2 linked regions of the Cystobacter fuscus DSM 2262 genome follow. The protein of the gene in region 1 binds, or shares a complex with, the protein of each later gene. Links are inferred from orthologs where the notes say so. Each region holds a gene or a part of one and is shown on either strand. Other genes may lie near its edges.

Region 1 (3,714 bases):
TCTTCTGCAGGTCGATGATGTAGATGCCGTTGCGGGCGCCGAAGATGAAGGGCTTCATCTTGGGGTTCCAGCGCTTGGTCTGGTGGCCGAAGTGAACACCGGCCTCCAGGAGCTGCCGCATCGTGATGCCGCTGGCGGCGGCCATGGCCTGCTGCTGCGTCGTGTCTTGCGTTTCCATCTCGGTTCGTCCTCCACGCGCGGGGAAAAGTCCGGCCGTTGCCTCCTCAACGGGAGCACCGAGGGCCGGGACGCGCGTGTGTGAAGTGGGTTGACTGCGGTGAAAAACCCGCCACCAGCCTGGGCCAACGGCGGGCGCGGCTTCTCTAACAAAACCCCTCCCGGCCATGCAAGCTTCACGCGCACGGCGGGAGAGGAGGGAGTGGGGAACCCGGCTCCCTCGGAGGGCGAGGGGCCGGGCGGCGTCAAGTCCTAGACGCTGGCCTCGTTGGCGCCGTGGCACTTCTTGTACTTCTTGCCACTGCCGCAGGGGCACGGATCATTGCGGCCCACCTTGGGGCCTCCGCTCGGGGCGGCGGCGGTTTGACGCGTCGCGGCGGGACGGGGAGCGGCGGGCTCGGCGAGCTTGCCCTCGGCGTCGGCGCGGCCCTCGTGCATCTGGCGCTGGCGCTGGGCCATCTGCCGGGCGAGCCGGGCGGTCTCCTCGGCGGCGGCGGTGGCGGCGCGCGCCTGCACCCGCATCATCTGGCTGACGAACTGCGAGCTGATGGCGCCGAGCATCTGCATGAAGCCCGAGTAGCCCTCCTTCTTGTACTCCTGCTTCGGGTCCTTCTGGCCGTAGCCGCGCAGGCCGATGCCCTGGCGCAGGTGGTCCATGGCGAGCAGGTGATCCTTCCACAGCGTGTCGATGGAGACGAGGTAGCGCACCTGGAGGAAGCGCAGGAACTCCTCGCCGAACTCCTCCTCGCGCGCGCGGATGACCTTCTCCGCCGTCGAGTAGATGTCGTTCTGGATGTCCTCGCGCGAGCCCGCCGTGGCGAAGGACATCTCCAGGTTGAGCGTGTCCTTCACGCCGCGCGCGAGCGCCTCCAGGTCCCACGACGCCGGGTTCTTGGACGGGCAGTAGGTGTCGGTGAGCGCCACGATGACGTCCTCGACGGCGTCGAGGATCATCTCCTTGTAGTCCGCCCAGGACACGGTCTGCTCGGTGCGCAGCTTGACGCGCGTCTTCTTGTCCTCGTCGTACTCCACGAGCGGGATGCCGGCGCCGGCGGCCAGCACCTTGCGGCGCAGCTTGTAGATGGTGCGCCGCTGCTGGTTCATCACGTCGTCGTACTCGAGCAGGTTCTTGCGGATGTCGAAGTTGTGGCCTTCCACCCGCCGCTGGGCGCTCTCGATGGCGCGGCTGAGCCACACGTGCTCGATGACCTCGCCCTCCTCCATGCCCAGGCGCTCCATCAGCCCCGAGATGCGCTCGGAGCCGAAGATGCGCATCAGGTCGTCCTCGAGCGACAGGTAGAAGCGGCTCGTGCCGGGGTCACCCTGGCGGCCCGCGCGGCCGCGCAGCTGGTTGTCGATGCGGCGCGACTCGTGGCGCTCGGTGCCGATGATGCACAGGCCGCCGGCCGCCATGACCTCCTCGCGCTCGCGCGACGTCTGCGCCTTGAACTTCGCCAGCGCCTCGTCGAAGCGCTGCTTGTGCTCGGCGAGCGCCTGCTGGTAGCCGGTGAGGTCCACCGGCGTGCCGTCGGGGTTGGGCGGAGGAGGCTGGGGCTCGGCGCCCACCTCGTGCTTGGCCATGGTCTCCGGGTTGCCGCCCAGGAGGATGTCCGTGCCGCGGCCGGCCATGTTGGTGGAGATGGTGATGGCGCCCTTGCGGCCCGCCTGCGCGATGATGTCCGCCTCGCGCTCGTGCTGCTTGGCGTTGAGCACGTTGTGGGGGATGCCGCGCTTGCTCAGGAAGCTGGCCACCACCTCGCTCTTGGCGATGGACACCGTGCCCACGAGCACCGGCTGCCCCTTCTTGTGCAGCTCCTCGATGTCCTTGCACACCGCCTCGAACTTCTCGCGCTCGGTCTTGTAGACCACGTCCTCCAGGTCCTGACGCACCATGGGCCGGTTGGTCGGCACCACGCGGACCTCGAGGTTGTAGATCTTCGCGAACTCCTCGGCCTCGGTGTCGGCGGTGCCGGTCATGCCCGACAGCTTGGAGTACATGCGGAAGTAGTTCTGGAACGAGATGGTCGCCAGCGTCTGGTTCTCGTTCTCGATGTTCACGCCTTCCTTGGCCTCGACGGCCTGGTGCAGGCCATCCGACCAGCGGCGCCCCTTCATCAGGCGGCCGGTGAACTCGTCGACGATCATCACCTCGCCGTCACGCACCACGTAGTCGCGGTCGCGCCGGTAGAGCGTGTGCGCGCGCAGCGCCTGGTCCACGTGGTGCAGCGTCTCGATCTCGCCCGGATCGTAGAGGTTGGCGATGCTCAGACGCTTCTGCACCTTCTCGATGCCCGCGTCCGTGAGCGACACCGACTTGTGCTTCTCGTCCAGGATGTAGTCCTGGTCCGGCACGAGCCCCGGAATCACCTTGTCGACCTTGTAGTACTTGTCGGTGGTGTCGTCGGTGGGGCCGGAGATGATGAGCGGGGTGCGCGCCTCGTCGATGAGGATGGAGTCCACCTCGTCCACGATGGCGTAGTTGAGTTCGCGCTGGACGTAGTCCTGCAGGCGGAACTTCATGTTGTCGCGCAGGTAGTCGAAGCCGAACTCGTTGTTCTGCCCGTAGGTGATGTCCGCCCGGTAGGCCTCCTGGCGCTGCCGATCGTTGAGCTCGTGCAGGATGCAGCCCGTCGTCATGCCCAGGAAGCGGTGGATGCGGCCCATCTGCTCGGCGTCACGCCGGGCCAGGTAGTCGTTCACCGTGACGATGTGCACGCCGCGGTTGGACAGCGCGTTGAGGTAGCTGGGGAGCGTCGCGGTGAGCGTCTTGCCCTCGCCCGTGCGCATCTCCGCGATGCAGCCCTGGTGCAGGAACATGCCGCCGATGAGCTGCACGTCGTAGTGCCGCTGGCCGATCACCCGGCGGGCGGCCTCACGCACCAGCGCGAAGGACTCGTAGAGCAGGTCGTCCAGCGGACGGCCGTTCTGGACCTCCTGCTTCATGCGCGCGGTGGCCGCGGGAAAGTCCTCGTCCTTGAGGTCCCGCATCTTGCTCTCCAACGCGTTGATGCGTTGGACCTTGGGCTCCGTCTTCCTGAGCTCACGCTCATTCTTGGTCCCGATGATCTTCTTCAGCGTCCATTCAATCATGCGATGGTGACTCTCCCGCCGGAGAGTCCACGATGGGACACGGCGAGTGAAGGGAAATCCCCGAAAGATAGGTGGGATGCTGGAAGGAAACCATGCGTTTCTCCTCCGTCATCCCATCCGATTGGCCGCCGCGCGAGCGGCGGGACACAGTAAAGCGGAACCGAGGCCACGCAATGCCTTCTCGTCGAAAAGACCCCCGCCGTCCCGTCAGACGCCCCGCCCCCCGGCCCTCCAAGGGCAGCCCCCCCGCCCGGAACGCGGCCGCCAGGCCACCCCCTGGCGCCTCGCCGCCCCGGGTCAAGGCCCCCGCCCCCCCTCCCACCACCCTCCCCGCCCAGCCGGACCGGTGGTTGTGGACATGCCGGGCGGGGTTCGAATCCCACCTCTTCGAGGAGCTCGCCTGGGCGGGCGCCTCCCCCCGGATGCTGGGCGAGGTCCTGGTGGAGA
Region 2 (3,281 bases), on another replicon or contig:
ACGCCGGCCATTCGCGGCATGGTGAACAAGGTCCGTCACCTGGTGACGGCCGAGACGGTGCAGGGTGATGCTCCCAAGGCCACCCGCCGCAAGCCTCGGAAGATCCGGGCCCGGGACGCCGCGCGCGCCCGCCAGGCCTCGAAGGCCTAGGGAAGAGGACTCAGACAATGTCGACGACGCTCAACAATCTGAAGCGCCCCGAGGGCTCCTGGCACCGCAAGAAGCGCGTGGGCCGTGGCCAGGGTAGCGGTCTGGGCAAGACGGCCGGCCGCGGTGGCAAGGGCCAGAAGGCCCGTAGCGGCAACATGCGGTTCGAGGGTTTCGAAGGCGGTCAGAGCCCGCTGCAGCGCCGGCTGCCGAAGTTCGGCTTCAACTCGCCCAACCGGACCATCTACGCGGTGGTGAACCTGTCGGACCTCGAGGGCTTCGACGCGGGCGCCACGGTGGACGTGGACGCGCTCAAGAAGCAGGGCCTGGTCAAGGGCCGCTACGACGGCGTGAAGGTGCTCGGCAACGGCTCGCTCACCAAGAAGCTGACCCTCCGGGTCCACAAGCTCTCGGCGGCGGCTCGCGAGGCCATCGAGAAGGCGGGCGGTACGGCGGAGGAGCTTCCGCTGGTGGCGCACAAGCCCGAGTCCGCCGCCAAGGCCCACTCCGGCAAGGGCGTCAAGCAGGCCCGGAAGTGAGGGCGGGGCGAGTAACACTCTCAGTGGTGCTCGCCTTCCCATCCGTGTAGGATTCCGCGCCCCTTTCCGAATTCGGATTGGGGCGCTGCTGTTCTCGCAGAAACCTTTTTAGGGGATGGATCCCACGTGGCTCTGAACGCCTTCGCCAACGTCTTCCGCATCGCGGAGTTGCGTAGTCGGCTCATCTATACGCTGATGCTGCTCGCGGTGTACCGCATCGGCATCTTCATCAACACGCCCGGGGTGGATCGGGCGGCGATGAACGCGTTCATGGACGCCCAGCGCCAGTCGGGTGGCCTGTTCTCGCTCTTCAACCTGTTCTCTGGTGGCGCCCTGAACCAGATGTCCATCTTCGGATTGGGCATCATGCCGTACGTGTCCGCCTCCATCATCATCCAGCTGCTCGCCGTGGTGGTGCCGAGCCTGGAGCGGCTGCAGAAGGAAGGCGCGGGCGGCCGGCAGAAGATCAACCAGTACACCCGCTACGGCACCATCGTGCTGTCCACCATCCAGGGCATCGGCATCTCGCGCTGGCTGGCGTCGCTGGGCCGCTCCGATGCGGGGCAGAGTGGGTTCAACCAGGTGGTGGTGCCCAACGACAACCTCTGGTTCACCTTCATGACCGTCATCAGCCTGACGGCGGGCACCGCGTTCATCATGTGGCTGGGCGAGCGCATCACCGAGCGCGGGATCGGCAACGGCATCTCGCTCATCATCTTCGCAGGCATCGTCGCGGGCCTGTTGCCCAGCGGCAAGACGCTGCTGGACCTGGTGCAGCAGGAAGTGGTCAGCATGGCCGCCGTGCTCGCGCTCCTGGTCTTCATGGTGGGCGTGGTGGCAGTGGTGGTCTACGTGGAGCGCGGGATGCGGCGCATCCCCGTGCAGTACGCGAAGCGGATGGCCGGGCGGCGCATGTTCGCCGGTCAGGCCACCTACTTCCCCATGAAGGTCAACACCGCGGGCGTCATTCCGCCCATCTTCGCGGGCGCGATCCTGTCCTTCCCGGCGACGCTGGGCACGTGGTTCCCGTTCCTGCAGGGGCTCCAGCGCAGCATCGAGAGCAGCCCCTGGGTGTACAACGGCCTGTTCGTGCTCTTCATCGTCTTCTTCGCGTTCTTCTACACGGCGCTGACCTTCCGGCCGGACGACGTGGCGGACAACATCAAGAAGCAGGGCGGCTACATCCCGGGAATCCGTCCGGGCCGTCAGACCGCGGACTTCATCGAGGGCGTCCTCAATCGCATCACCTTCGGTGGAGCGATCTACCTGGCCGCCATCTGCGTGATTCCGTCCATCATCACCAACCTGCTCAACGTGCGTTTCACCTTCGGCGGCACGGCGCTGCTGATCGTCGTGGGCGTGGCGCTCGACACGGTGCAGCAGATTGAAGGCCATCTCATCAGCCGCAACTACGAGGGTTTCGCGGGTCCTCGGGGTCCGAGGATCCGTGGCCGGGTTCGCGTCGCGGCCTAGTCCAGCTGCCGCTTCGCGGGCGCTCCTCCCCCTCGCCCCGGGGAGGGGCGCTTCGCCGTTCATGGGGTGCAACGAGCAGCGGGAAAAGGGTGACTGTGTGGCCCGCCCGCGCTCCTTCCTGACGAGCTGAGAGAGAACACATGAACCTCATCCTGTTGGGTCCGCCTAACGCCGGGAAGGGGACCCAGGCGAAGAAGCTGTATGTGGATTACTCGATTCCGCAGATCTCGACGGGGGACATCCTCCGCAAGGCGGTGCGCGAGGGGACCGAGCTGGGCAAGCTGGCCGGGCCGCTGATGGCCGCGGGCTCCTACGTGCCCGACGAGCTCGTCATCGGAATCGTCGAGGAGCGGCTCAAGGAGGCCGACTGTGCCCAGGGCTTCATCCTGGACGGCTTTCCCCGCACCATCCCCCAGGCCGAGGCCCTCGAGCGCATGCTCGCCAAGCTGGGCAAGAATCTGCACGCCGTGGTGTCGCTCGAGGTTCCGCACGAGAAGCTCATCGAGCGCGGCTCGGGACGCCGCTCCTGCCCCAGCTGCGGCGCCGTCTACCACGTCTACCAGAGCCCTCCGAAGCGGGCCGGCTTCTGCGACAAGGACGGCACCGGCCTCATCCAGCGTGAGGACGACAAGGCCGAGGTCATCGAGAAGCGGCTGCAGAAGTACGACAAGGAGACCTCGCCGCTGAAGCAGTTCTACGCCCAGCGCGGTCTGCTCAAGAGCATCGACGGGGTGGGGCCTCCCGAAGGCATCTACGAGGAACTCAAGAAGGTCGTGGGCAAGGCCTAGGGGCCGGGGCTTGCTCGGCCGGGCGCCGGGTGGGGAAGGTGACCCCCGAGGCTCGGGCCCTGGTGGACGCCACCTGGGATGCCCTGGACGAGGGCACCCGGGCTGGCGGAGGTATGGCGCTCCGTCCGGGAATGATCCTCGCGGGCGAGCCCATGGTGAACCAGGCCACGTCCGAGGGGGCGGTGCTCGATGAGTGACTGGACAGCGCTCACCGTCGATAACAAGCTTTCCGCGTACTTCGAGCACGCGGTGCTCATCACCGAAGGAGGGCCGGAGTTCCTCACCCGGCGTCGGTCGGGGTAGGAGAGCGGAATACGACGCAGTACCCAGGGGT

The links.
Region 2: the proteins of secA (region 1) and secY are in contact, whole or in part, in a crystal structure (PDB 3DIN), measured with the Thermotoga maritima proteins. The link is inferred for Cystobacter fuscus DSM 2262 from one-to-one orthologs. Residues at the interface, in WP_004082002.1 of Thermotoga maritima: Glu261, Ala262, Arg263, Lys300, Ala301, Arg302, Thr303, Ile304, Ile305, Leu323, Tyr324, Asp325, Pro326, Val329, Ser330, Tyr333, Ile336, Lys340, Phe345, Val349, Glu363, Phe364, Tyr374, Ser375, Gly376, Gly377, Glu393, Ile395, Thr482, Ser483; in WP_004081795.1 of Thermotoga maritima: Glu108, Gly109, Glu110, Glu111, Ala236, Glu237, Arg238, Arg239, Ile240, Thr241, Ile242, Gln243, Tyr244, Ala245, Arg246, Arg247, Val248, Thr249, Gly250, Arg251, Arg252, Val253, Tyr254, Gly256, Ala257, Ser258, Thr259, Tyr260, Leu261, Pro262.

What each region holds. Positions count from the first base shown.
Region 1 is NZ_ANAH02000007.1:471,413-475,126, forward strand. The notes cover bases 230-3,634. They hold secA (preprotein translocase subunit SecA), read right to left. Parts: upstream 3,268-3,634; coding sequence 430-3,267; downstream 230-429. Other genes in these bases: rlmM (23S rRNA (cytidine(2498)-2'-O)-methyltransferase RlmM), read left to right, coding at 3,441-3,634. Outside these bases: rpsB (30S ribosomal protein S2), read right to left, coding at 1-178; more of rlmM, read left to right, coding at 3,635-3,714. UniProt on the Escherichia coli protein: Required for protein export, interacts with the SecYEG preprotein conducting channel.
Region 2 is NZ_ANAH02000033.1:29,610-32,890, reverse strand. What follows is about bases 14-2,985. They hold secY (preprotein translocase subunit SecY), read left to right. Parts: upstream 14-812; coding sequence 813-2,159; downstream 2,160-2,985. Other genes in these bases: D187_RS36310 (adenylate kinase), read left to right, coding at 2,300-2,947; rplO (50S ribosomal protein L15), read left to right, coding at 168-686; rpmD (50S ribosomal protein L30), read left to right, coding at 14-150. Outside these bases: more of rpmD, read left to right, coding at 1-13; D187_RS55775 (hypothetical protein), read left to right, coding at 2,986-3,144. UniProt on the Escherichia coli protein: The central subunit of the protein translocation channel SecYEG. Consists of two halves formed by TMs 1-5 and 6-10.